DNA from 3 places in the Salinicoccus roseus genome. Region 1 is predicted to be linked to each of the others. Evidence: riboswitches for the same ligand, from Rfam matches in the RefSeq annotation. Region 1 holds a riboswitch; each other region holds the start of a gene.
The links. A riboswitch is a leader RNA that binds a small molecule or an ion and turns the genes downstream of it on or off. The one in region 1 is predicted to bind thiamine pyrophosphate.
Positions count from the first base shown of each region.

Region 2: another riboswitch for thiamine pyrophosphate. It lies ahead of EDC33_RS04575 (YkoF family thiamine/hydroxymethylpyrimidine-binding protein); the one in region 1 lies ahead of EDC33_RS03260 (ECF transporter S component).
Region 3: another riboswitch for thiamine pyrophosphate. It lies ahead of EDC33_RS05365 (ABC transporter substrate-binding protein); the one in region 1 lies ahead of EDC33_RS03260 (ECF transporter S component).

Region 1 covers NZ_RKQJ01000001.1:606,533-616,299, forward strand. The annotation lists gene mutS (DNA mismatch repair protein MutS) at 1-1,779, opposite strand, end outside; gene thiW (energy coupling factor transporter S component ThiW) at 1,829-2,314, opposite strand; gene EDC33_RS03245 (YlbF/YmcA family competence regulator) at 2,384-2,809, opposite strand; gene EDC33_RS03250 (energy-coupling factor transporter transmembrane component T family protein) at 2,958-3,749, opposite strand; gene EDC33_RS03255 (ABC transporter ATP-binding protein) at 3,742-5,145, opposite strand; gene EDC33_RS03260 (ECF transporter S component) at 5,148-5,726, opposite strand; TPP riboswitch at 5,795-5,885, opposite strand; gene EDC33_RS03265 (ABC transporter ATP-binding protein) at 5,934-7,757, opposite strand; gene EDC33_RS03270 (ABC transporter ATP-binding protein) at 7,750-9,471, opposite strand; gene EDC33_RS03275 (2-oxoacid:ferredoxin oxidoreductase subunit beta) at 9,599-9,767, opposite strand, start outside.
Region 2 covers NZ_RKQJ01000001.1:878,413-888,179, reverse strand. The annotation lists gene EDC33_RS04600 (DUF1572 family protein) at 1-6, shown strand, start outside; partial or broken gene EDC33_RS04595 (MFS transporter) at 179-862, shown strand; gene EDC33_RS04590 (O-methyltransferase) at 942-1,601, shown strand; gene EDC33_RS04585 (aldehyde dehydrogenase family protein) at 1,862-3,349, opposite strand; gene EDC33_RS04580 (VOC family protein) at 3,528-3,953, shown strand; gene EDC33_RS04575 (YkoF family thiamine/hydroxymethylpyrimidine-binding protein) at 3,999-4,583, opposite strand; TPP riboswitch at 4,664-4,760, opposite strand; gene EDC33_RS04570 (AEC family transporter) at 4,940-5,863, shown strand; gene EDC33_RS04565 (SDR family NAD(P)-dependent oxidoreductase) at 6,024-6,761, shown strand; gene EDC33_RS04560 (BCCT family transporter) at 7,028-8,545, shown strand; gene EDC33_RS04555 (CocE/NonD family hydrolase) at 8,547-9,767, shown strand, end outside.
Region 3 covers NZ_RKQJ01000001.1:1,049,841-1,059,607, forward strand. The annotation lists gene EDC33_RS05340 (glucosaminidase domain-containing protein) at 1-1,059, shown strand, start outside; gene EDC33_RS05345 (glycosyltransferase family 4 protein) at 1,094-2,263, opposite strand; gene EDC33_RS05350 (LCP family protein) at 2,453-3,871, shown strand; gene EDC33_RS05355 (DUF2538 family protein) at 3,884-4,348, shown strand; gene EDC33_RS05360 (GNAT family N-acetyltransferase) at 4,359-4,781, shown strand; TPP riboswitch at 4,884-4,982, shown strand; gene EDC33_RS05365 (ABC transporter substrate-binding protein) at 5,091-6,083, shown strand; gene EDC33_RS05370 (ABC transporter permease) at 6,100-6,882, shown strand; gene EDC33_RS05375 (ABC transporter ATP-binding protein) at 6,866-7,630, shown strand; gene EDC33_RS05380 (acyl-CoA dehydrogenase family protein) at 7,617-8,657, shown strand; gene EDC33_RS05385 (DUF4956 domain-containing protein) at 8,780-9,469, opposite strand; gene EDC33_RS05390 (polyphosphate polymerase domain-containing protein) at 9,472-9,767, opposite strand, start outside.

The sequences.
Region 1 (9,767 bases):
GAATGTATCCTGGTCCATGTCGAGGGAGTTCGGTACATATGTGTTCTCCCCGATCACCTTCTCCACCACAGGATGGCGTCCTTCAGTGATCGACAGTTCATCTTCGCTGAACTCGGGGCGTACAAGACGATATTCATTTGCCACCGTCGCAAACGATACGAGGCAGTCCAATGTGCTGATGATGTCCGCTGTCGTCTGCAGCCGCGGGATGAACTGCTCCATATGTTCACGGAGCGCGACGAACAGCTCGTACTCGAGTATGACACTCTCATCCTGCGCACTGAGCAGCTTCGACTCCATCTCCTTGAGTTCCGGTGTGATGAAGCGTTCTGCGTTCGTCAGCGTCTGCTTGCGCTGGTAGTCGAACTTTTCGGCATCGAAATTCACCGCGTTGCCTTTGGAAATTTCGATGTAGTAGCCGAACACCTTGTTGAATCCGACCTTCAGGTTCTTGATGCCGGTACGCTCCCTTTCGCGTTCGATGTAGTCATTGAGCCACACCCTGCCGTTGTTTGAGATGTACCGGTATTCATCGAGCCTGCTGCTGTAGCCCTCCCTGAAGATGCCGCCCTCGCGGATGGTCTTCGGCGGAGAATCATCGAGGCTGTCCGCAAGCAGCCCGTGGACATCATCAAGAATGTCGAAGGCCCGGAACAACGGCGTACCGAGCAGCCCGATCCGTTCGAGCATTTCCGCGATGGCCGGAAGTCCCCTTAGGGAATCCCTCAGCTGTACAAAGTCCTTTGCATCGATGTTGCCGAAACTCAGCCGGCCGACGAGCCGCTCGATGTCAAATACATTGTTGAGCAGGCTGCGCATGTCCTCACGCTCGATGAAGTGGTCGAGGAGGACAGCCACGGCCTCATGGCGCTCTTCTATCGCCGTCCGGCGGAGCAGCGGGCGCTCGATCCATTTCCTCAGCTTACGCTTGCCCATCGGGGTCTCCGTACGGTTGAGGTACCAGAACAGGGAACCCTTCGTCTTTTTCGTCTGCAGGCTCTCTAGCAGCTCCAGATTGGAGAGTGCCGCATAGTTCAGTTGCATCGTCTCCTTGATGCGGTGCTTCTCCACGGTCCTGAAATGCTTCAGGTCCTTCATGTTGTGGGCGCGGATATATCCCACGAGCAGATCGAGCGTCTTCTGCTCTCCTTCCGTGATCCCCTCCCCGTATTCGAGCGGGAAATGCGTCTCATTCGAAAAGGGGGTGGTCACCGGCGGATCGGAATAGAGCTCTGACATCAGGCCTTCGATGTCCGCTTCGACCACGACTTCCCTTGGACGGATCCGGTCGATTTCGCTCTTCAGCACATCGCGGTCACCGGTCGAAAATGCAAATATCTCCCCGGTCGAAATATCCGAATAGGCGGCGGTGAAGAGCTCTGATTCTTCATCCAGCGCAAGGATATAGTTGCTCCTGCCGTCATCCATGCCGAAGTCGTCGATCAGCGTACCCGGCGTGATGATGCGCACCACTTCCCGCTTCACCATGCCCTTCGTCTTTTTCGGATCTTCCATCTGCTCGCAGATGGCAACCTTGTATCCCTGGTCGATCAGCCGCTCGATATAGCCTTTCGCAGAATGGTACGGCACGCCGCACATCGGTATGGGATCCTTCTTCTTGTCCCGTGATGTCAAGGTGATTTCAAGCACCTTGCTCGCTGTAATCGCATCATCGTAGAACAGCTCGTAGAAATCACCCAGTCTATAGAAGAGCAGCACACCAGGGTGCTCCTCCTTGATATTCAGATATTGTTGCATCATCGGTGTTACTGTAGCCATCTAAACACTTCCATTACTAAAATATATCTGCATTATATCATGCACCCCTTCAAATGTTGAACTGCTTTAGGATCCCTTTTTCCTCCAGCTGCCTGAGCAGGAACCATGAGACCGCCGAACCGATCATCGTACTGACGAGAAATGCCGGCGCCAGCACCCAGAAGAAATCCCTGTCCAGGCCGAGCACCATGATCAGCGGAAACGTTGTGAGCGAACCGATTATGCCCGTCCCTATCACTTCCCCGACGGCGGAGAGTCCAATCTTTCTGAATCTCCTGTACAGTATGAATGCAAGGAGCGCCCCGATCATGCTGCCGGGATAGGCGAATGGGGAGCCCGTTCCCATCATGATCCGTATCGTGGATGACAGGAATGCCTGAACGATGGCCCAGGGACCTGTAAATACCACCGAAAGGACATTGATGAGATGCTGTACGGGTGCTGCCCTGATGGGCCCTATGGGGATGATGATGAACATGCTGAGCACGACGTTGAGCGCAACAAGCACACTAGTGATGGTCATTTTCCTGGTCATTCCAATACCCCTCCTTCAAAAAAAGGGCCACGCATCCCTATACGGATGCGCAGCCCTTATATTTGATATTTATTTATCTTCCTGGTTCGGCATGTTCCTCATTGCCGCGCCGGTTTCCCCCTGGAGCAGATCTCCGCCCGTGGACGTGATGATGTCGTTCGTCACCGTCTGGCTGATGGCATGGGAGACCATCTGGAGCAGTTCGTTGACCTGACCCTGGGATTCCTTGAACTGGTTGACGATCGGCATTTCGTCGAGTTCCGCCTCGACTTTCTTTATCTTCTCTTCCGTCATCTGATAGGCGCGTTCCTTGCCGTAGTTCTGGAAGTTGACCGCCTGCTTCTGCAGACTTTTCAGGCTTGCCATCTTTTCCCTGACATCCTTGTTTTCATGAATCTTGGCTTCGGCCTTCTTGAAGAAGTCCACCTGTTCCGTCTGGGCGATCATGTTGCCGAGTTCTTTCGCTTCTTTCACAATATCATCTTTCGTATACATTGTACTGCCACCTTTTCCCTATTTTAAAACCATCCACCGGATGATCCATTGCATTTTATCCATTATCCGCAATCTGATCCGATTGCTCAAATCTCCTATCAGTATATATGTTTTTCTCCCATATTTCAAAACTATTCGACCCCGGATTTCATCTCGCATCTACAGTGTCAAATGGGCTGAACCACTCCCCAAGGAAAGCGGAAAGGATGACACCGAGTACGATGAGCAGGACGAAGTGGAGATCATGGATGGAATAGGTGGTGCGGTGGTAGTAGGTCCTCGGTCCGTCGTCAAAGCCTTTCGATTCCATGGCGACCCCAAGGCGCCAGGCACGTCTGATGCTCTGACTGAGGAGTGTGACAATCGCTGATATGAAGCCTTTCAGTCCAGTAATGTACTTGCGGTGGATCAGCGCCCGCCTCACTTTGCGCGCCCGTCTGAGTGCCATGTATTCACCGGCAATGATCGGGACCATACGGACTGCAGCCATGAACGAATAGGCATATTTCGGCTTCAGCCTCCCCTGCTGCATCAGACTGTAGAAGACATCGGTAATCCGCGTCGTGAAGACGATGAGTGCACCGAAGAAGGAGAGTGTGATGCCGCGCATCATGATGTGGATGCCGCGTACAGCACTTTCTTCGGTGACATGGATGATGCCGAACCGGAAGATCGTCGTCGTCCCCTCGCCGTAGAAGATCATATACAGGCTTGAAATGAAGCCGAAAAACAGGATGGCGCCCGTCAGGAGTCCAATATAGATGTACTTCACACCACTCAGCAGGAGAAGCAGAATGAACATGATGACCGCCAGATGGAAAAGGTGATTCGGGTCATGGATGAGGATGACGGTCAAGAAAAGCGCGACGGCCACAAGGATCTTGACGAGGGGATTGACCCGGTCGGCGAATGTGATGTACCGCTTCACCGCTTCAGACATATACCTCCCCCCTTTCCACAAGTCGGCCGTCCTCAATATTGAGGCGTCTCGAGGGGTAACGCTTCATGATCTCCGCATCGTGGGTGATCATGATGACGCTCGTCCCCCGCTTCACCATTTCGTGGATCATCGTGAGCAGATTGAAGGCATGCCGCTGATCCAGACCGAAAGTCGGTTCATCGAAAATGAGGATTTCCGGCACCCCGCCTGCTGCCGTTGCTACACTCAGACGACGCTTCTGGCCGGTGGATATTTCGAGCGGATGCAGATGCGCCACATGCGAAAGTCCGAAGCGTTCGAGCAGTGCGCCGGTCTCCCGGCGTGCCGTCCTGTCATCATGGTGCATCTCCAGGTTGATGAATACTTCATCGAACACACGGTTCGTAATGAACTGGAGTTCCGGATTCTGGAAGACCGGATAGACCCTGCCGCCGAGATGGCGCGTCCGTCCGATCCGACCGCCTCCGAAAAGCACCTTCCCTCCCGAAGGGATGAGTTTCATCAGTGCAAGCAGCAGGCTCGACTTGCCCGTTCCATTATCCCCTTCAAGTGTAATCCACTCGCCTTTTCCGATCCTCAGGCTGTCTACCGTCAGAAGGTGCCTGCCCCCTCTCTTGATGGAGAGGTTTTTTGCTTCCATCAATGTGCTGGATTGCGGTGCAATTTTCGGAAGGTGCGGGGCCTCATCCCAAGAACGTGGATGCCACACGCCATATTGGTCGAGCAGTCGGCGATGCACCTCCAGCATCTCCTCAGGGGGTGCGGAACATGCGATCCCACCGGCGTCATCCATCAGTATCACCCGGTCGACCCTGTGCCATAGTGCTTCGACACGATGTTCGATGATGACGACGGTCAGCTCATCCCACATGGCCCTGACGGTATCCCAGAGATGGGCCGCCGATCTGCCGTCCAGCATGCTTGTCGGCTCATCGAGGAACAGCGTGTCCGCCTGCTGGAGCAGTGCCGAGGCGATGGCGAGCTTCTGCTTCATTCCCCCGGAGAGTGTCTGTATGGCACGCTCCGGCGCCACATCAAGTCCGACCATGTCGAGCGCCTTCATGAACAGGGGCTTCATCTCTTCCTTTGGCACCTGCCTGTTCTCAAGGACAAAGGCGAGTTCCTCAGCAACCGTCGGCATCGTGAACTGGGAATCCGGGTCCTGGAAGACGTACGCACTGGATTTGGGCAGTTCAAGTCTATCGGCCTTCATCGGTATCGTGATCGTATCCGGTATGAGGCCCCCGAGCACATTGAGCAGCGTGCTCTTGCCGGAGCCGCTCGGTCCGACGATGAGGACCTTCTCACCTTTCCCTATCTTCAGGTCGAGGCCGGTGAAGAGGGGTGATTCCGATTCCGGGAACTTCAGACGCAGCTTTTCCACTTCTATGCACATGGTCAAAGCCCTTCTTCAGCAGCATGGCCATTGCCGACGAGTTTCAGTACACCAGTCTCCTTCAGTGCACGGTACAGCAGGTGCGCGAGCCAGCCGGCAATGAGTGCACCACTCAGCACCCTGAAGCCGAACATCAGCAGCAGATTCCATGTCGCAAGCTGGCCGAGGTAGCCGTAGTACCAGTCGAGCGGGAATGTCGCAAGTGCCGCCGAAATGCCGGCGATGACCGCCACCATCAGGGATGTGCTTTCGTATTTCACGATGGCGAATACGATTTCGCATGCAAGCCCCTGGATGAGCCCATACACGATCAGCATGACATCGAACTGCAGCATGACGATCGTTTCTCCCGATGCCGCTGCAAATTCCGCAATCAGCGCCACGCCGGGTTTTCTTATGACGAGATAGGCAACCACTGCTGCGATGAACCACATGCCGTACAGCAGCTGGTTCAGATGCAGTCCAAGCGGTTCAAGCGCCGTATAGACGCCGCCCCATATTGAATAGATGAACGAGAATACGAGGGCGATGACGACCGTGATCAGCACATCGGTCAGGGTCAGCCCTTTTCTTTTTGCCATTATAAAAGCCTCCATATAATATATTCCAAACAAAAAACACACCACTAGCGGAGTGGTGTGCATATTATATGTAAAATATGCCACTTCCCTACGCTAGTATGATCTAGATCAGGTGATAAGGGTGATTCTCAGTCCTTGCGGACACCCCTAGTGGTGGTTATTTATTCGGTTGGCTCCATCATAGTACACTTTCTGAATTTTGTGAAGTCATTTATTGTCGTCTACCATCTGGTAATAGCGGCCGCGCTGTCTGACGAGTTCCTCTTCAGAACCGCTTTCGACCAATTCCCCGAGCTCCATGACGAAGATGCGGTCCACGGCCTTTATCGTATTCAGCCTGTGGGCGATGATGATGCTTGTCCGGTCCTTCATCAGCCGCTCGAGCGCCTCCTGGATCTTGAGCTCCGTCACCGTATCGATGCTGCTCGTCGCCTCGTCCAGTAGCAGTATCGCCGGATCCGTGATAAGGGCGCGGGCGATCGATATCAGCTGTTTCTGCCCCTGGGAGATGAAGCCCTCGTCGGCTTCCAGAACCGTGTCATAGCCCTCTTCTAATGCAACGATGAAGTCGTGGGCGTTGGCAAGCTTCGCCGCCTCGACCACTTCCTCATCCGTTGCATCAAGTTTGCCGTAGCGGATGTTCTCCCGGATCGTCGATTCGAACAGGTAGGGATCCTGCAGGACGAACGCCGTCTGTGAACGGACGGTCGAACGGCTGTAGTCGAGGATGTTCTCCCCGTCGATCCGGACCTCTCCGGAATCCGTTTCATAGAACCTGGCCAGCAGCTGCATGACGGTCGTCTTGCCGGCACCGGTCGCACCGATCAGGGCGACCGATTCGCCTGCATCGATCCTGAAGCTCAAGTTTCTGATCGTCGGTGTCTTCTGCGTCGGGTCATAGGAGAATGAGACATCATCGAATTCAATCTCACCCGCTATGGTCCTGCCGGTGATCTTCCCTTCATCCTTCTCCGGCTCGGAATCGATGATGCCGAATACGCGCTCCGCTCCGGCGATGGCCGAAAGCACCTGGTTGAACTGGTTGGAAAGGTCGGCAAGCGGCCGTGTGAACTGCCGTGCATATTCTGCAAACACGACGATGGTACCGATTGTGACGACACCATCCGTATAGAAGACGAGCAGACCGCCGGCACCGGCCACAATCGTAAAGCTGACGTTGTTCAGCATGTTCATCACTTTCGGGATGAAGCCAGCGTACAGGAATGCCCAGAAGGTGATGTCCCTGAGATTTCCCGCCTTTTCATTGAAGTTGCGGATCGCCGTCTCCTCCTGCGAGAAGACCTTGACGATCTCCTGCCCGGATACCATCTCTTCGATATATCCGTTCAGTTCACCGGTCGCCCGCTGCCGTTTCTTATAGAGCGGTCCGGTGCGCCTTGTGATGAAGCCTACAGCGAATATCAGCACCGGGATGATCAGCACGGTGAGGAGTGTGAGCAGTGGACTCAGATAAAGCATGACGCTGATCGTACCGATCAGCGTGACGATGCTTGTCGTGAACTGGATGAATGATGTATTGAGCGTCTGTGAAATCGTTTCGATGTCATTGGTCATGCGGCTCATCAGCTCGCCGTGCTGCCGCTTGTCATAGAATGATACCGGCAGTTTCTGCATATGTGAAAACAGCCGGCTCCGCAGCTTATAGACCGTCCTCTGGGACAGCCCCACCATGAAGAAGGCGGCGGTATACTGCGTCGATGACAGCAGGATGTAGACGACGAGCAGGAAGAGCAGTATGGTGGACAGTCCGTCCATCTCCCCCGGTATGAAGTAGTTGTCCACGATATACCCGACGAGGAAGGGCCCTGTGATGCTCAGCAGGCTGGTCAGTGTCACGAGGAAGATGATGCCGTATAGAAGCGCCCGCTCCTCCGAAATGAACTGCCACATCCGCTTCAGGGTGCCGGTGATGTCGTTCGCCCGCTGGTCCTCCTTCTTTTTCTTTCGGCCGATCTCCTCCTTTTTGAGGACCGGTTCGTGGCCGAATGGCCGTCTGATAAAATCAATCATCCAATTGCCCCCCTTCCATTTGTGATTCGACGATGGAACGGTAGAGTTCGGACTGTTCCACCAGCTCTTCATGGCTTCCGAGCGCACTGATCTCCCCATTGTCGAGGAGCAGGATGCGGTCGGCCATCCTTGCCGTAATGACCTTCTGCGTGACGATGATGCGCGTCGTATTCTCATCCTTGATGGACTCCCACAGTGCCGATTCCGTACGGATATCGAGTGCGGAGGTGCTGTCATCGAGGATGAGGATACCTGGTTTCCTGACAAGGGCCCGTGCGATCGACAGGCGCTGCTTCTGTCCGCCGGAAAGTGTGACGCCCCGCTGTCCCACCCGCGTATCATAGCGATGGTCGAACGATTCTATCGAGCGGTGGATCTGCGCCTTCTGAGTGGAGGTGAAGATTTCGGATTCGCCGGCTTCAAGGTCCCCCCACAACAGATTTTCAAAAATGCTGCCGGAGAAGAGGACTGCAGACTGCGGCACATAGCCGATGGTCTGCCGCAGATCTTCCTCGTTCCATTCCTTCACATTGATGTCGTTGACATAGACATCACCTTCCCTGACATCATACATCTTCGGAATCAGGCCGAGCAGTGTGCTCTTGCCGGAACCCGTGCCGCCCATGATGACGAATTTTTCGTTCTCTTTGATGTCGAAAGTGATATCCCGGAGCACATAGCGTGTGGACCCCGGATACTTGAAGGATACATTGTCGAATCTTACTGTGCCCGCCCGGTCCACCTTCTTTATTTCATCGTTGTCATTCACACTGACTGGTGTGTTCAGGACTTCCGCCATCCGTTCACTGGAAGCCTTGGACCGGCTGAATGCGATGATGATGAATGCGAACATCGAGAATCCGCCCTGCATCCGGAGGGCATAGTTGATGACCGCAACGACTTCCCCGACCTGGACGGTGTTGTTCTGCAGAAGATCCGAAGCCATCCACAGGACGATCAGCAGGCTGCCGTTGATGACGAGCAATAGTACCGGCATGATGGACTCCATCAGCCGGAGTGCATAGATCGTATCGTCCCTGAGCCTGCCGGCGACTTTACTGAACTTGCTGATTTCAAACTTTTCACGGTCATTCGCCTTGATCAGCCTCACGGCCTCCAGATTCTGCTGGATGAAGCGGTTGATCTTGTCCAGACGTTTCTGCACGCGCAGGAAGACCTCCCCGCCCTTGCGGGCGGTGAAGATGAGGAAGATCAGCAGCAGCGGTGTCAGGAACGACAGGTAGAATCCGAGTGTCGGATTGACGACGAACGACATGATGAGCGACCCCACTACGAGCAGCGGGGCGCGGAGGATGATGCGCAGCGACATGTAGAGGAGCATCTCCGTCTGCAGCACATCCTGCGTCATGCGGGTGATCAGGCTGGATGTCGGAAACTTGGACAGTGTAGCCAGTGTAAAGTATTGGACCTTCCTGAAGAGTGCCGTCCTCAAGTCATAGCTGAAACTGTTGGCGACATGGCTCGAGAAATAGGAGTTGATGATGCCGCTGATGAATGCGGCCATGCTGATGGCGAACATGACGGCCAAGTAGAACCATACCGTATCGATGTCCTCGGCGACGATGCCGTCATCGATCACCTTCGAGATGAGGTACGGCTGCAGCAGCTCCACACCAAGTTCGATGAACATGAAGAACAGTGCCACTGCGATGAACCATTTATATTTCAGAGCGTATTTATAGACTGTCAGCAATTCTTTCCACCCATTTCTTTCGGTTACCGAAGTATTAAATCAATTATGACATAATTCTGTCTTTTTTTACAGACAAAATAAAAAATACACCTGAAGCTTCTTTACTTCAGGTGTATTTTACTGCATCCTATCTGAATTCGGCCATCAGTTCATCGAATGTGTCGTTTTCGATCGTCATTTCCTTCTTGACCAGTGGCTGGTCGAGGTAGCCGTCGATGTTCTCCTGATAGGATTTCGCTTCCTCGTCATGGTAGATGATGCCTTTCAGCATCCCTTCATGCGCCATGATGTTCTGC
Region 2 (9,767 bases), 270 kb from region 1:
TGGTAGACGGACGGGGAAGCGTAGCAGACGCTTCCTTTATTTTATGAAAGCGGTGGGAGATATGGCTAGAAATCAAGGGCTCGAGGTATACATAGGTGATCCAAACAGAAAGGCAGGACTGTACCGGCGGACGCTCCTGATCGTCGTCATCTCACAGATCTTCGGCGGCGCGGGACTGGCTGCAGGCATCACGGCGGGGCTCATCCTGACCTTCTTCCTGCGTCCGGACCCATTCGAAGTGGCCCAGGTGATTGAAGCGGAACGGCAAAGGGCTGGTACATTCGACGCGACGGAGCGGACAGAGAACGACCAGCGCGGCATCATGCTTGCCGCCCTCATCATGGTCGTGACACAGATCGTCATGGTTGCGGTGATGACGATGACGCCTGTACATATGGGCCACCACGGCCACGACCTTGGGGCCATCGGCATGGTCATCGGTTTCCATATCGCCGGCATGTATCTGCCGTCGCTCTTCACCGGGATACTGATCGACAAGATCGGGCGCGTGGCGATGACGATTGCGGCGGCGATCATCCTGCTTATGGCAGGCATCATTGCAGCGGCCGCACCAGGGGGGTCGTTTGCCATGATGGCCGTTTCCCTGACACTGCTTGGTGCCGGATGGAACCTCGGCCTGATCAGTGGGACGACGATCCTGGTTGATGCGACAGTCCCCGATTCCCGGGCGAAGACGCAGGGGACGGTGGATGTGCTGATTGCGCTCTCCGGTGCAGCAGGCGGAGCATTATCCGGCATCGTGGCTGCGGGCGCCGGGTTCGGCTTCCTGTCGATTTCAGGCGGTGTGCTCGCACTCGGCCTCATACCGGCACTCTATCTCATGCACCCGGAAAAATATTGATCAGCGCAGAGAATTTCGAGTTTTCCACCCCTGTCTGTGCGGGTAAACGAGGAAAAATAAAATGATGGAGGCTCGGAAAATGGAAGAGACATGGAAAGCAGTGGATGAATATTTCGAAGAGAAGCTCAAGACGACGGACGACACGATGGCGCATATACTGAAGGAGACGGATGATGCCGGCATGCGGCAGATCGAAGTGTCGAAGGCACATGGCAAGATGCTGTATCTGATGGCGAAGATGATCGATGCCAAATCCATCCTTGAAATCGGAACCCTCGGCGGCTTCAGTACCGTATGGCTTGCCCGTGCGCTGCCGGAGGACGGGCGCATGGCGACGATTGAAGCGGATCCGAATCATGCGGAAGTGGCGCGGCGGAACATCGCTTCAGCGGCGCTTGCGGCACCGGTGGATGTCATTGAAGGGCAGGCGCTGGATCGGCTGCCGAAGCTGATGGAGCGGGGATATTCGCGTTTCGATCTCATCTTCATCGATGCGGACAAGGAGAACAATGTGGAGTACCTCAAATGGGCGCTCAAGTTCTCCCACAAGGGCAGTGTCATCATCGTCGACAATGTGGTCCGGCAGGGACGCATCATCGATGATACTGAAGAGAAGGCAATCCCCTATATCCGTCAGATGTTCGATATGCTGGAGCATGATGGACGCATCGAATCGACCGCCATACAGACCGTTGGACAGAAGGGCTATGACGGCTTCCTGATGGGGGTCGTGAAGTAGAGGGCATTCATCTAAACAGAATCTTTACTTTCCCTTAAAAGGATATCAACATTCCGTTGATATCATGGAATCAGCATCAGAGCCACCTCCGGATATCTGATGCCCCCCAAGATCCCTTATAAATATCAACTGGTTTCAATGCACCCAGATGCGTTGTCTGCCCCTGTGAACGGATTGTCCCCCGTTCACAGGGGATTTTTTTATGTAGAATAAAATAAAAAATCCAGGCAACCTGGAGTGGTCACCTGGATATGCTGGATTTATTGTGGAATATGCGGAAGGTCCTTCGTCTTCGGAATGTTGATGGAATGGGAGTCCACATATTCGAGCATGCCTTCTTCACCGTATTCGCGGCCGATGCCGGACTGCTTGACGCCGCCGAATGGATAGCGGATGTCGAGTCCCTGGATCGCTGCGGTGTTGACCATCGTCACACCGGCTTCGATGCGCTTCGCGATTTCGATTGCGTGCGCTTCCTCGCCCCAGACGGAACTTGTCAGTCCAAGTTCACTGTCGTTTGCGAGTTCGACCGCATGGTCGTCATCCTTGAATTTCAGGATCGGCACTGCCGGGCCGAACTGTTCTTCTGCCACGATGCGTGCATCGTAGTCGGCGCCGAGTACGACCGTCGGATACATGAAGTAGCCGTTGTTGAAGAATTCCTCATCTGCAACGTTGCCGACTTCCCTGATGTCGTAGCCGTTCTGTCTGGAGTCTTCGATGAGCTCCTGGACGAATTCGAGCTGGGCCTTGTTGTTGACCGGGCCGACCGTCGTCTCTTCGAGCGTCGGATCGCCGATGCGCAGCCATTTTTCTGCGGCTTCCATATACTTCTCGACGAACTGGTCGTAGATGGATTCATGCACATACATGCGTTTTGCGATCATGCAGATCTGGCCACCTGTGAGGAAGTTCGAAATGACGACACGGCGCATGGCTGCTTCATCATTCACATCGAAGTCGTCGAGGAAGATGGCAGGGTCGTTGCCGCCGAGTTCGAGCGTGACGTTCTTGATCGTGTCTGCTGCCGCCTTCATGATGTGGCGGCCTGTATTCGTACCGCCGGTGAAGGCGATTTTGCGTACCTTGTCGTTTGAAGTAAGCTCAATACCGATGTCTGCATCCCCATTGACGATGTTCAGCACGCCTTCAGGGAATTCTTCTGCGACCATCTGTGTCACAAGCGTCACAGTAAGCGGCGCCATCGGGCTCGGCTTCATCACCATCGTATTGCCGGCAAGCAGCGCCGGTGCAATCTTCTCGGTGGAGAGTGCCAATGGATAATTCCATGGACTGATGGCGGATACCACCCCGATCGGGTCATGGCGCAGGATGTTCTTGCCGCGCTCGTCTTCGTTGACTTCTTCCTTGTATACGCGTTCTGCGTTCTCCACTGCATACTCCATGAACATGAGGGAAACCGTCAATTCACCTTGTGCATCATAGATCGGCTTGCCGTGCTCTTTGGAAAGCAGTTTGGCGAGATCATCCTGGTTGTCCTTTATCTTCTGTATCCCTTTCTGCATGCGTTCTATGCGATCCTTCATCTCTGAATGTTTCCAGGATTTGAAGGCTTCATCTGCAGCGTCGATCGCCTGCTTCGCCTCTTCGACTGTATTTTTCGGCCAATAGCCTGCCGTTTCCTCCGGTTTTGCCGGATTTTCACGGGGGGCGTGATCCTGTGCTTCGACTATTTCGCCATTTATATATGCATTCACTGTCAGTGGTGTCTCAAGTTTAAGTGCCAATGTGATTGCCTCCTTGTATCATTACTGGTTATCCATTGTCGTTCTTTCCCGGTTGGGCGGTGCGTGAAACATCATGCAGCGGGGGCCGGCCGGCCCCACACGCATTTCTATTTTATGGTATATTGGAAGTGTGAAAATGCTCCGGATTTACGCATCCTATTCGCAAAGGGGAATTGCCATGGACAGGATCAATCTGATTACGCTCGGTGTAAAAGATATGTCGACTGCAGTCGACTTTTACCGCAAGCTTGGATTTGAAGCATCACTGGTCGGCAGTGAAGAAGCGCTGGAAATCGTATTTTTCAGGATGAAGGGTTCAAAGCTCTCCCTCTATCCGCTGGAAAAACTGGCGGAGGAGACCGGACAGCCGGTACCTGATGGTGGATTCAATGGCGTGACGCTCGCCTATAATGCGAAGTCCGAATCGGAAGTGGACCAGGTTCTGAAGACTGCCGGCAGAATCGGAGGGATGGTCGTGAAGGAGGCGGCCCCGACGGACTGGGGCGGCTATAGCGGCTACTTCACAGATCCGGACGGCCACTACTGGGAAGTGGCATATGGCGCGGACTGGGAATTCGACGATAATGACATGCTGATCATCTGATACAGAAAGAGGGGAGCCCGGCCGGGCTCCCCTCTTCATATCGTCCTAGCTGTTCGACGGGCTGTTTGCTGAAATCGTGAATGTCATCGTCGTGTGGCTTACCGCTTCCTGTACTTTCGTAAAGGATGACTCCATGGCGCTGAAGATGTCCGGCACCGTCCCGTCGAGCCGCGTGGCGTAATGGGATGGGCTCACCGTGACGCCGGCCTCCTTCGACAAGTCGATCTGTTCGTAGATGACATCCATATAGTCGGTCGTATTCATCGGATAGAGGGCGAACTTGCATCCTGCCTTCTGCTGGACGTCTTTTGAAGGTGCATTCAACCGATCCGGGGATGCATCCATGTAGGCATCCCCGGAAGAATCACCCGGACAGCCGATGGAGAACGTTCCGCTCATCTCGACATGTTTCCCCGTCTTGGCCGCCTCAAGGTAGATTCCCTGGACGACATCGAATACATGCTCGATCCGTCCACGCACACACGTCGAGACGTCATCCGTCTCTTTCCACACCTTCGATGTGTCGACCCGATCCAGTGCGCCGAGGATCACTTCCGCGAAATCATCGCTCATCACACTCAAGTTGAACTGGCAGCCCGCAATCCGTTCTGTTCCGCATTCCTGTACCATAATCATGCCTCCAATGATTTTATTGAAAATGAAAAAGCTGCACTCCCGAGGGAATGCAGCAGATGTATGGAGTGGTGCGGACATACAAGGCTGCACTTCCCCACGCTGGTGTTATCCAGATCGGGTGGTAAGGGTCCGGTATCTCCGTCTCAGCCTAAGGCGCCCCCAGTGCATCGGTATGCAGTTTTTCATTACAGTTACCATGATAGTGGATTGGGGCCTGGCGTGTAAAGCGGTATGGGAATCAGCCCCGGGATGTATATTCTGAAGTGGAAGCGCTTGAAGAGGCAGTGCTTTGGAGCGGGCCCCGCGCAAAGTGGTAGAATATAGGGGTGAGAGTAGAAAGGAGGGAGGATATGGCATATATCTCCCTTGTATTTCTGGATGTCATACTGCCGATCCTGATTCTGCTCGGCGTCGGTGTCATCCTCCAGAAGAAGTTCGAATTCCGTCTGCGTCCGATTGCGAATCTCGTCACCTACTGTTTCCTGCCGGCCGCGGTATTCCTGAACATATATGAAGCGGACATCGACTTTGAACTGCTGGGACAGCTCGCATTGTATCTGGTACTGTTCATTACTGCAATGATGGTGGTCGGTGAACTGCTCGCCCGGGGGCTCGGCCTTCGCGGAGGGGAGCGGACCGCGCTCAAGAACAGTGTCTCTCTGATGAACTCCGGCAACTACGGGCTGCCCGTCAGCCATCTCGTATTCAGTGCCAACCCGGTGGGTGTATCTGTGCAGATCATCGTGCTCGTCGTCCAGAATCTGCTGACGTTCACATATGGCCTGTACAATCTGCGGTCCAATGCGAAATCCGTCGTGGAACTCTTCCGGGAACTGCTCCGGCTGCCGATCATCTATGCACTGGCGGCCGCGTTCATCCTGCAGGCAATTGACGTCGAACTGCCGAGTTTCATCAGCGTGCCTGTCGAGCAGCTCGCCGGTGGGTTCGCCGCGCTCGCGCTGCTCCTCCTCGGGATGCAGCTTGCACAGATCGAGATCCGTTCCTTCCACAGGGTGATCGCCTGGAGCGCACTCGGCCGGCTGGTCATCGGACCCGCAGTCGCCCTGGCCATCATATTCATGCTCGGCATCGAAGGCGTCATCGCCCAATCGCTCTTCATTGCGAGCGCGTTCCCGACCTCGAGGAATACTGCGACCCTCGCACTCGAATATGATGTCGAACCGGAACTCCATGCCCAGGTGGTCCTTTATTCCACGGTACTCAGCAGCATCACCGTGACATTCGTCATCTATCTGTCCATGCAGCTGTTCTAGATGGGGGCGGTTGGAGGGCTAATTGTCACTGAGTGTCCGAGTGAATTACAATTGAAAGGTCCAACTGCCTTAATTCAGACACACTTATCGTGTTTCAGTCATCTCTGGCTGAGGTATATGTATAGTGAGTCAGATGGAGTCATCGAAAGGGGAAATGATTTTGGAACTTAAGGATAAAGTTGCGATTGTAACAGGTGGCGGATCAGGTATTGGTTTAGCTACAGCGAAGGCGTTCCTGGATAAAGGCGCGAAAGTCATTGTGGCTGATTACAATGAAGAGTCTGGTAAGAAAGCAGAAGAGAGCCTCAAACAATATGGGGATATCCTGTTTGAGAAAGTGGATGTCTCCGTTGAAGAGGATGTCAAAAACGTCGTTGCTCTCGCCGTTGAAAAGTTTGGACGACTGGATGTCATGTTCAACAATGCCGGAATCGGTGTCCAGGGCGAGACGCACAAGCTTTCCTACGAAGACTACAACAAAGTAATCAAAGTCAATCAGGACAGCGTATTCTTCGGTTCAAAATACGCAATCCCTGAAATGCAGAAGGTGGGCGGCGGTGCAATCATCAATACAGCCTCCATCCTCGGCAGTGTCGGCGAGCCGACAGCATTCGCGTACAATGCGTCCAAAGGCGCCGTGAATCTGATGACGAAATCCGTCGCTTTACAATATGCCAAGGACAACATCCGAGTCAGCGCAGTTGCTCCCGGCTACGTCGAGTCCGGTATGGTGAACAGGGAAGCATTGGGAGATTATTACGAAACTCTCGTAGACAAGCACCCAATCGGCAGACTTGGTGAACCGGAAGAAATCGCACATGCGGTCGTATTCCTGGCGGAAAATGAATTCACTACAGGCACCACACTTCTTGTGGACGGCGGCTACACAGCCCAGTAATGTAGTGGATAGTGCAGGCACCAGACCAAAAGTCTGGTGTCTTTTTTTGTTTTTCTCAATTCTTTTTATTAAAGTCTTTATCTTTGTTGTAAAAAGTAATATAATAGCTTAATGGTTAAATTATTAGTATACTCTCAACATTTTAAATTTGTTTATTTTTCACAATAGTGTTGATTGGGCCTTATAAATTTGTTAGGTTGGGACAGAATATCAAACGTAATATTACATATTTTTAAGTCAACAATTAAATTATCAGGAGGTTTTTGATGAAAGAAAAGGCAAAATTGGATTCATTCATTTTTTGGCCGTCCATCGTCGTGCTGCTGTCGCTGACCATACTGCTGGTCGTGTTCCAGTCTTCAGCAGAAACGATGCTCAACGGGATGCTTACGGCAATCAATACACGGATGGACTGGATCTTCCAGTTCATGACCTTCGGACTGTTCGTCCTGCTGCTGTGGATTGCATTCGGCAAATACGGCAGGGTCAAACTCGGGGAAGGACCGCCCCAGTTCAACAACTTCAGCTATGGTGCCATGCTGTTCTGTGCGGGCATGGGGACGAGCATCATGTTCTGGTCCATCATAGAACCGATGTACTATCTTCAGGGACCGCCGTTCGGCTTTGAACCGGAAAGCCAAAGTGCAGCTGAATGGTCTGTAGCATACGGGATGTTCCATTGGGGCATTTCCGCATGGTGCATCTATGCTTTCCCGACGATCGTCATTGCATATTCATTTTTCAATAAAAAGAACAAATCCTTGAAGGTCAGCCAATCAGTAAAAGGTGCCCTCGGCAAATATTCCGACGGCATCCTCGGCAAGATCATAGACATCCTTGTGATCTGGAGTCTTGTCGGCGGACTGGGTACATCACTCGGCCTCGGAGTTCCGATGGTTTCTGCCGGCATCGGTCATCTTCTTGGAGTGGAGCAGTCCGTTACACTCAGCATCATCATCATGATCATCTGGGCTGTCATCTACATCACAAGTGCATCCCTTGGATTGGATAAGGGGATACGCAGGTTGAGTAACCTCAACGTCTATCTAGCACTTGCACTCGCAATCTTCGTCATCCTTGTAGGACCGACGGGATTCATACTGACATATTTCACAGACAGCTTCGGCATCATGTCCCAAAACTTCCTGAGGATGAGCTTCTATACGGATCCGATTGGCGGCGGCGGATTCCCGCAGGCCTGGACGGTATTCTACTGGGCATGGTTCGCTGCAACAGCCCTGTTCATGGGACTGTTCATTGCACGTATTTCAAAGGGACGCACATTGAAGAGCCTGATACTCCACATCCTTGGTTGGGGTTCCCTCGGCAGCTGGCTGTACTTCGGCATCTTCGGAGGATATACGATGAACCTGCAACAGACGGGTGAACTGGATGTGCTCGGCAGCATGGCTGAATTCGGCGATGCATCCACCATCATCAACGTGCTGGAAACATTGCCATTCAGCTATATTGCGATCCTATTCTTTGTCGTACTGGGATTCATATTCCTCGCGACTTCACTGGATTCAGCGTCCTATATCCTTGCATCCACCGCTTCAATTAAAGTAGGGGACGGCATTGAACCGCCGGTATGGCATACCATCCTGTGGGGATTGATTATGGCGTTTCTGTCCATTTCACTGCTGCTCATAGGCGGACTCAGTGTCGTCCAGACATCGGCTGTAGTCGTGGCAGTGCCTGTCGTCATCATATATGCACTGCTCGTCATTTCATTGATGAAATGGCTGAAGAATGATGAACATATTTATGAGGAGGACAAATAGATTGGGCGTTTTCGATGTCGATTATAATAAGATACATGAACGTACAGATTTTCCGTATGAAGTGGAAGTCACACACCATACTTGGATAGAGATGCCTGACGGCATCAGATTGTCTGCCAAGCTCTGGAAGCCGAAAGATATCAAGGGTACGACGAAAGGAACCGTCCTCGAGTTCCTTCCGTACAGGAAAGATGAATTCACGGCACTCAGAGATGAAATCCGGCACAAGTATTTTGCCGGATTCGGCTATACATCCATCCGGGTCGATATACGCGGCACCGGGGATTCCGAAGGCATCATAGAAGATGAGTATCCGCAGCAGGAACAGGATGACGCACTCGCGATCATCAGCTGGATCGAGAATCAGGAATGGTCGAACGGCGCGGTTGCCATGATCGGCAAATCCTGGGGCGGCTTCAACGGCCTTCAGGTCGCGGCCCATCAGCCCAAGGCACTGAAGACGATCATCTCCTTATGCTCGACAGATGATCGTTATGCGGATGATGTCCATTATAGGGGCGGCACAATGATGGCCTCCGACATGCTCTGGTGGGCATCGACGATGTTCGCCTATAATGCACGGCCGCCTTTCCCGAAATTCGTCGGAGACCGCTGGTATGACATGTGGCTCGATAGGATGGAGAATACACCGCCATTCGTAGAGGAATGGGTATCCCATCAGACGCGGGATGCGTACTGGAAGCACGGCTCTGTGGCTGAAAACTACAGTGACATCAAGATACCGGTCCTCACGATGAGCGGCTGGGCGGACGGTTATCCGGATGCGCTCTTCCGCCTGATGTATAATCTCGACGTGCCGAAAAAGGGCATTGTCGGACCGTGGGCACACGAATTCCCTGATATGGCCATTCCAGGCCCTCAGATCGGCTACCTGCAGGAAGTGGTGGAATGGCTGGATAAATGGATGGATGCTGATGGAGATGTCGATCATACTGATGAATTCCTCGTCTACCTCCAGGACAGCGTAAAACCTGCAACTTCCTATGAGTATCGTGAAGGCAGGTGGCTCGACCTGTTCAAGGAGGACCAGGAAATACACGACCTGTTCGATGGCCAGACCGGGGAACAGCGTCTGAAGAACATCCAGCACCATGGCCTCTATTCAGGAGTATACTGCCCATTCGGACAGGATGGCGACCTGCCGGATGACCAGACGATCGAGAACGCGCTGGCTACTTCCATCATGTTGGAGCCGCAGAAG
Region 3 (9,767 bases), 440 kb from region 1:
GGGAATACATTCTATTTAATATATAGAGAATATGGAGACCGCATGCAGGGGTGGATGAAGGAGAAGGATTTAAACCTCTGGAACCTCTCGGAAGAAAATAAACACAATAAAACATACTCCCTTTCCTCAAGAACCGGGGGGCTTTCAACAGACCCTTGGGGGACCAGTAAACAGTACATCAATCCATTAACTGCTTATCAGGAAGGTGCAGTGTTCCAAGCTGAAAAGACGCTGAACCTCGGAGCCCTTACTTTCCATTATGGCAAAATCGGCAATGACTATGGCTGGATTCAGGATACGAAACTATCTGACTATGTCCCTTCAAATCCTGCACCTGAAGTGAAAACTGTGAAATACAACATCTCACTCGACCGCGCTGTCGACATACAGATGAACCTTGGCTCCAAGCCGCAGGCCTGGGCAAATGGTGGTGGATGGAGAAACGCCACACGCAGTGAAGTGGCATACTTCATCAATCCTGCCAACCATACGACAGATACGTGGGACTACACCTATCTCGACCTGAACCGTGCGCAGAACATCTCCACTGTGGAGCTGAACAATAAGCTGCTCAACAATAAAGGCATCCTGCACAACCAGGGCACGGCCTTCCTGCAGGCGGCGAACACACACGGGGTGAACGAAGTCTACCTGATTTCACATGCCCTGCATGAAACAGGCAATGGTCAAAGTACACTTGCTCAAGGTGTCCGACTGGATGCAAACGGCAACATTTCATCCAATGGCAAACTCTACTACAACATGTACGGCATCGCAGCATATGACCACAACCCTGTGCTTGAAGGCGCACGCTACGCGCAGCGCATGGGCTGGGATACACCTGCAAAGGCGGTCATCGGTGGTGCACAGTTCATCTCGGGCGGCTACTTCAACCGTGGACAGAACACGCTCTACGCAATGCGCTGGAATCCGGCAAACCCGGGCACATACCAGTATGCAACGGACGTCAACTGGGCCTATGCCACAGCACGCAACTTGAAGAACTACTATGATCAACTCGGCATCCGCGGCCAGTACTACACAAGATATACGTTCTAGCAAAAAGACATTCCTCGATTGAGGAATGTCTTTTCTATTTGTCTATTCTCCTGTATACCTTCTTCAGTACATCCTTCTCTTCGTTCCAGTTGTACTTCAGCTTCGCCTGCTTCGCATTCTCCCTGAACCTCTCCCTGAGTGCATCATCACCCACAAGCTGTTCGATCGCAGCCTTCAGCTGGGTGGTGCTCTCGGGTTCGACCGTCAGCCCCACTTTTTCTGATTCAATGACCGCTTCGATCTCCGGAAGCTTCGAACCGATGACCGGTACGTGGGCCATGATATACTCGAAGAGTTTGTTGGATGAAGCGGAGTAGTGGTTGAAGTTCGTGTTCTCAAGGAACTGGATGCCGATGTCGGCGGATTTCGTATAGCATCTGAGTTCCTTGTACGGCACACGGTCGATGAAGATGACCTTGTCCTCCATGCCAAGTTGTTTATGGTATTCGATCAGGTTGAGGCGTTCCTTCCCATCTCCAAGCATGATCAGACGGGCGCCTTCGATATCCTTGAAGGCATCGAGCAGCTTGAACAGTCCCCTGCCCTCCTGCATGCCGCCCTGGTACAGTACAACCTTCTCGTTTGGAGCAATACCGTATTCCTTGCGGATCGGGAATTCTTCAACCTTTTCGATATCATAGAACTCCGAATAGTTATGGACCGGTGTCGGCCTTTTTCTATATATCCGCCTGTGGTAGTCCGCCCGTGTATCATTCTCCACGATGACGTGGTCGGTGAACTTGAGCAGGAATTTCTCAATCCTGTATATCTTATTGAACGAATAGTGTGTACGGCTCGTCTGCACTTCGTGGGAGTCATATATGAGCGGCTTCCTATCGAGACGCAGCTTCGCGCTGTATATGCCCTGAATGAGCGTGTTGAGGTCATGGGCATGATAGATGTCTGCGTTGCTGCTCCGTCCAAGCATCATCATCTTGAACATCTCGAGCATGTTCGGCAGATGCTTCGACAGGATCGTGGACTTCATTTTCTCCTGTATGATCTTCGGCAGCTCCATCTTGAGCGGCCGGTTGACATAGACGTTCGGCGCGACGGTTTCGCTTGACGGGAGATGCAGTTCATCCATCTCCTTCTTGGCGATCACGGTGACTTCGTATCCCGCTTCCGTAAGCGCAGTGGCTTCCCTGAGCACTCTTGCATCATTGACGAAATTGTTCCATACAAACATTGTGACTTTCTTCATAAAGCACCTCTGGTGTGTTCTAGTTATCTCTTGTGATTTCACTCTATATTCTATATCATATGGTACAGTTTTAATATCGGGAAATAATCATCATTTCCTATTCCATTTTATGGTTCTTCCATATTATAATTAAAAGATGGCGATCTGTCATTACATACCAATACCAAAACAAAGTGGGTCTATCAAATCATGAAAAAGAAAATTTTTATCGGCATACTGCTGTTCCTCATCATTGTGCTTGTGGTCATCGGGGTATATATATACAACCTGTTCAATTCATTCGAGCAGGGGGTGAGCGATTCGTTCGAAGCGACGGACCGCGACCGTTCCGAGCTCCGGCTGGATGATATCGATCCGACGATGGACAGCTTCACCGTCCTGATCCTCGGCATCGATGAAAGTGAATCACGCAAGGAGGAGGACGACCTGGAATCCGGGGACTTCCGGACGGATTCGATGATTCTTGCGACATTCGACAAGGATCAGGATGAAGTGAAACTCGTCAGCATCCCGCGGGATACATTGACGTACTTCCCTGAAGAGAACTATTTCGACAAGATTACACACGCCCACCGTGAAGGCGGCCCGGAAGCATCCATGCGCGCTGTGGAATCCCTTCTGAACGTACCGGTCGACTACTACGTCCGCGTCAACATGGCCGCCGTCGTGGATATGGTCGATGCGCTCGGCGGTGTGGAATTCGACGTGCCGTTCGACATGAACGAGCCAAACTCCATGGACCGCGGCCGTATCGAGCTTGAGGAAGGCGTCCAGGAACTGAATGGTGAAGAGGCGCTCGCAGTCGTAAGGAGCCGCCGTGTGGATACCGACCTCGGACGGGGCCAGCGCCAGCTCGAAATGGTCGAGAAGATACTCGCAAAGGCGAAATCGACCGGGGCTCTCTCGAAGATCGATGACCTGATCGAGGTCGTCGCAGACAATACGAAGCATGACATGGAATCGAAGACGATACGCAGCCTTGCGGCCTACTACTCCTTCAACGACATCGAGTTCAACACGACCCAGGTGCGCGGCTCGGATTTCTGGTTCCAGCAGAACGGTGCCTACTTCTACTGGGCGAACGAGGAGCATCTGTTCACGATCTCCAAAACCCTCCGTGATGTGCTCGATATGAAGGAGCCGGACCCGTATGACCTCATCAATGTCCGGCTGTCGGACCATATCGTGCCGTACCAGTTTGTAGACGACTACTATCTGGATGAATTCGAGCCGGAAGAGAAGCCGTACTTCATGCAGGAAGGCTACGAGAGCCGGTTCGGCGACGGCTTCAGCATTCCGGAGGACAACCCTGAGGACAGCATCGAAGGCGAAGATGATGTCGAAGAGGCGTCCGGCGAGCCAAGCCCTGAAGAAGCGACGGGCGAGGAAGCGACAGGAGAACAGCCGATGCAGGAAGAAGCGACGGGCGAAATGCCAGGCGAGCAGACGACCGAAGAGGACAACTACTGGCCGCCGGAAGACGGCAACGGTTCTGAAGGCATACAGGAGGAAAGCACGGAGCAGTTCAACTATGAGGAGAACACCGGCGAATACTACGACAACAGCACTGGCAGCGCGGACTTGGACCGTGCACAAAATGAATACTAGGAGCGGATTGTGATGCGGAAGACGTATGACAAGGAGACGAACATCAACGAGATGTTCGATTTCCTGGAAGATCAGATCAAGCACAGCGGCGAGCCGAAGATCGAAGATACGTATTTCTATCAGAACCACGAGCACAAGGAGATGTACCAGTCGATCCGGGGCTACTTCAGCGAATCGCAGAAGAATCCGGAAGTCGATGCGGCGTGCTACATCATCGCGCTGCCGGACATCTACAAGCGGATCAACATATTCGAGCTCATCTTCCCGATGGACTGGGTCAAGGAGGACGGCCGGCTGTCCGAGCCGTTCAAGCAGCTCAGGCCCCACATCCAGTATTTGGCGCTCGCAGCGGCTGAAGCGAGCGGCATCAAGTTCAACACGAAGCCTGCCCTCTCACTCGGCCTCGAGTACTGGAACCTCGAGCAGTTGAAGATATTCTGGCAGTTCACCGCCATCCGGCGCAAGAATGCAATGTAAGGAGGATTCCATGGAAATCAAAGTGGCTGACAACAACATCATGTACAACCAGTGCCTTGAAATCAGAAAACGCGTCTTCGTCGAGGAGCAGAACGTCCCGATGGACCGCGAAGTCGATGAATATGAAGACACGGCGACGCACATCCTGCTCATCGATGACGAGCCGATCGGCACGGTCAGATACCGTCCGGCCTCAGAGGGCATGATCAAGGTCGAACGCATGGCCGTCCTGCCCGAGGAACGCGGCAGGAAGCTCGGTTTCAAGCTGATGGAGTTCGTCCATGACCATGCCCTGGAGCATGGCTACACCCGCGCCAAGCTCGGGGCTCAGGTGCACGCGATCGACTTCTACAGGAAGCTCGGCTACACCGTCAGTTCCGATGAATTCGAAGATGCGGGCATTCCGCATGTATATATGGAGAAGGCACTGTAGACAGTGATCGACACCCGGATGGCATCCCGCTGTCCGGGTGTTTTTAAATAACCGTTTGGACATGAAAAGCGTCCATGATATAATGGATGTGCAAAATGAATAGAAACAGCATAGGGGAGCCGTCATGGCTGAGAAGGTGAATACCTGACCCTTGGACCTGATCTGGATAATACCAGCGTAGGGAATGTGCAGATTATACGGCATCCGTATATCCTGCTGCAGCTCTTTGACGCCTCCAGATAAGGAAGGTGTTTTTTTATACCGTTTTTGCGGTATGGGAGGCACCCGATCTTGAGAGGAGATTTTATCATGAAGAAATTATTGTCCATCTTTATACCGGTACTGCTGCTCGCAGCATGCGGCGGGAACGGGGACGGCGGCCAAACGGAGGACGATGGGCTGACGGAAGTCACCTTCGTACTCGACTGGACGCCGAATACGAACCATACAGGCATCTACGCCGCGCAGGCGGAGGGCTACTACGAGGAAGCAGGGCTCGATGTCGAGATCATCCTGCCGGGTGAAGCGGGTGCGGAACAGACCGTTGCGACGGGCAACGGGGACTTCGGCATCAGTGCCCAGGAGAACGTCACACAGGCACGCCTCCAGGACGTATCGATCGTTTCGCTGGCGGCCATCATACAGGATAATACATCCGTCTTGGCTTCACCTGAGGAATATGGACTTGAGACGCCATCCGACCTCGAGGGCCACACTTATGGGGGATACGGCTCCCCGATCGAGGAGGAGACCATCGCCTCCATCATGCAGGCGGATGATGCCGATATTGAGAATGTCGACATCATCAACATCGGCGACACGGACTTCTTCACCGCCGTACAGCGTGATGTCGACTTTGCATGGATCTACTACGGCTGGACTGGCATCGAAGCGGAACTGCGCGACTTCCCGCTCAACACGATCGACTTCACCGAGTATTCCGACGCTCTCAACTTCTACACGCCCGTCCTGATCACGAACGAAGAGATGATCGAAAATGACGCCGAAACCGTCGAGGCATTCACAGAAGCGACGGCCGAAGGCTATCAGCTTGCGATGGACGACCCGGAAACGGCGGCACAGCACCTGCTCGATGCAGAGCCGGACCTCGACGAAGAACTCGTCATGGCGAGCCAGGAGTGGCTGACGGACGTCTATCAGGGGGATGCGCCCTACTGGGGCCATCAGGAGCGGGACGTCTGGGAGAACTATATGAACTGGATGTATGAAAGCGGCCTGATCGAATCCGAACTCGACGTCGACCAGGCGTTCACGAACGAATACCTGCCTGGTGGAGAGTAAATTGGAGGAATAGCGAATGCGACGAATTTCATCATGGAGCGTGATTCCACCGCTCCTTGCGATACTGGCCATACTGGTGATCTGGCAGCTGGCCGTCTCGCTCTTTGACATCCGTGACTGGGTCCTGCCAAGCCCGATGCAGATCATACAGGAAGGCATGGATATCTATCCGCGCCTGTTGGGCCACAGCCTCGCCACAATACAGATTGCACTCGGAGGGTTCGCCCTCGGCGTAGGAGTCGGGCTTCTGCTCGCCATACTGCTCCATCTGATGCCGCGGGCCAAGGAGAGCATCTATCCGCTGATGGTACTTTCCCAGAATGTGCCCATCATCGCCCTGGCACCGCTGCTCGTGCTGTGGTTCGGCTTCGGCACACTACCGAAGATCCTGATCATCACACTCGTCTGCTTCTTCCCCGTCGCAGTCTCACTGATCGACGGATTCAGGCAGACCAATCCGACACTGCTCAACTACATGCAGATGATCGGCGCGTCCAGGCGGCAGATCTTCTTCAAGCTGGAATGGCCGAGCGCCCTGCCCTACTTCTTCTCAGGCCTCAAGATTTCAGCGACATACAGTGTGATGGGCGCCGTCATCGCGGAATGGCTCGGTGCCCAGGAGGGGCTCGGCGTCTTCATGACCGTCGCCTCCTCCGCATTCCGGACGGACCAGGTATTCGTCGCCATATTCGTCATCATGGCGATCAGCCTGCTCCTCTTCGGCTTCATCATGGTGATGGAAAAATGGCTCGTGCCATGGGATACGGACAGGAAAGGAGCGGATGATGATGACGAATAAGCTTGAGGTCCACAACCTCACACACACGTTCAATGGCGGCAACACCGTGCATGTGCTCGATGACCTGTCCCTCGATGTGGCAGATGGTGAATTCGTCACCCTGCTCGGACCCTCCGGCAGCGGCAAGAGCACCATCTTCAACCTGATCGGTGGACTCTACAGGCCCGATTCGGGCGACATCTTCATCGACGGTATCCGCGTCAACGGCACGCGCGGCAACATCAGCTACCTGCCCCAACAGGATTCCCTGCTGCCGTGGCGGACGATCGAGGACAACGTCACGCTCGTCCAGGAGATCACCGGCTCCGTCGATAAGGATACTGCCCGGGAGTGGCTCAAGCGCGCCGGACTCGAAGGATATGAAAAGTCCTACCCGAGCACGCTGTCCGGGGGCATGCGCCAGCGCGTCGCCTTCATCCGTTCGCTGCTCAGCCCGCAGGAGCTGATGCTGCTCGATGAACCGTTCGGTGCGCTCGATGAGCTCACCCGCCTCGATATGCAGGACTGGCTGCTCAAGATATGGGAGATGGACCGGCGCTCCGTCCTCTTCATCACCCACAGCATCGAAGAGGCCATCTACATGTCCGACCGGATACTCATCCTCTCCGACAAGCCCGCCCGCATTGCACGCGAAATAGAAGTGCCGTTCGAGCGGCCTCGGAATCATGACATCATCCTTGAGGAGTCATTCACCAAGCTGAAACGCGAAATCTATCATATGTTGAGAGCAGGTGATGAAGATGATTGATGCACAGATCACCGAGACGGTCAGACGGCACGCGGAAAGCATGGAAATTCGAGGAGAAATGGATGCTGAAGTGCTTGAGCTGATATATGAAAGGCGGCTCTTCAAGCTGTTCACCCCGAAGGAAGTCGGCGGACGAATGCTCGATCTGCCGGAAGCGCTGCATCTCTTTGAAGACGCGGCATGGGTCGACGGCAGCTTCGGCTGGCTTGTACAGATCGGCTCCGGAGCCGGCTTCTTCGCCACCGTCATGGAACCCGATGCAGTCAGGAAGCTTTTCACACCGCAGGAGTTCTACATCGCCGGCAGCGACCGCCCGATGGGCACTGCACGCAAGGTCCGGGGCGGCTATATGATCGGCGGCACCTGGCCGTTCTGCAGCGGCGCCCAACACGCAAGCCTCTTCACCGTCACCTGCCGGATTGCCTCCAATGATATGGAGGACGGCAGGGTGCGGGCATTCGCCCTGACGCCGGAGCAGGTTTCGGTCGAGAAGGACTGGAATGCGTTCGGACTGAAGGCGACCAGCAGCCATACCATCCGTGTGTCGGATGCATTCGTTCCTGAATCCTACCGGTTCAACGTCACAACCCCGCATTTCCATTTCGACCACCCCGTCTATCATTATCCGTTCACGGCGTTCGCCACTGCCAACATCGCATCGACGGCCATCGGAATCGCCCGGCATTTCTTCGAGGCGTCACGTGGCCACATCGACGGGAAGAAGGCGGGATGGATGGACAAGGCGCCGGAAAGGTACGGTCATGTCGACATGCTGCTTGAAGAGAAGGAAGAGGCCTTCATGCAGGCACGGAAAGACTTCTACGATGCAGTGGCATCATCTTGGCACACCCATCTGGACGGCCGCCCGCTTGATTCCTACCATTTGGATGCGGTCGTACACTGCAGCAAAAAGGTCGCCAAAGCCGGTCTGGATGGCGCCCAGGCCCTCCACCGCCACCTCGGCATGGAGGTGCTGATGGAAGATCACCCACTGAACCGCATCTACCGTGACCTGCATGTGGCATAGCAGCATGGCCTGCTGGTCGACGACACCGGAAAGCTTTAAAGGAGTTCTGGCTGTCCAATCATATACTGAAAAAAAGCAGGTTCCAGAGTCTATCATACTCTGGAACCTGCTTCTATTTTGTGTCAGAACCCGAGCCGCGACACATTCAGCGTCACCTTCATGTTGGCGTTCTTCGTCCGAATGGCATCCATCAGCGTCTTGTCCCGGGTCTCCTTCTTCGTGCGCACCCTGTACTCGAGCATGTACATCGTGCCGAGGTTCGTCGTTTCGATGTTGACGAGCTCGTTCTGTTCGAGATATTGGCGGAACACGTCGTCGAATGCGCCTTCGAAATGCATGTTTTCAGGTATGGTGATCTTGAGCACCTTCTCATCGGACCCCTTGCTGCCGTAGTCGGTCTTGTGCATCAATCCGATGATCAGGCTCATGAGGGCTGTGAATATGACGGCGAGCAGATAGAATCCGAGACCGCATGCGATGCCGACGACCATGCCGAAGAAGATGAACGCGATGTCCTTGGGATCGCTCATGGCGCTCCTGAACCGGATGATGGAAAATGCGCCAACGAGTCCGAATGCGACGGCGACATTGTTGCCGATGACGATCATGATGATGGCGACGACGACACTCATGATGACGACCGTCTGGACATAGGACTGCGAGTAGTTCACCCCGTGGTGCGTCCATTTGTAGACCAGCGTCACCACCGTACTCAGAATGGCGCTCAGGATGATTGCGAGCAGGAGCTCGATGACCGTAAACGTCGTCGTTTCATTGCCGATTTCAAAATACTGCTGTACAAATTCATTCATTGTTATCCCTTCCTTTTCTCATTTACGGCATGTTCGATGCCTTTCGTTTCAACGTCGATGCTGGTGCAGAATTTGGATACCCCTTCCTTCCGGAGCCCGTGGGCGGACAAAATTTCCGTCAGCCAAAGCGGGATGCTTGAAGACATCTTCACTTCCATCACGACAAGACCTGGGTCGATGAAGTGGGTCCCGTGCGGTCCGTCCTCTATATTCAGATCATCCGAACGGCAGCGCAGGTTGTAGTCGAACGTCACCCGGAGGTCGTCCTCCCGTATGCCGTGGAAGGCCTGGCGGTCAT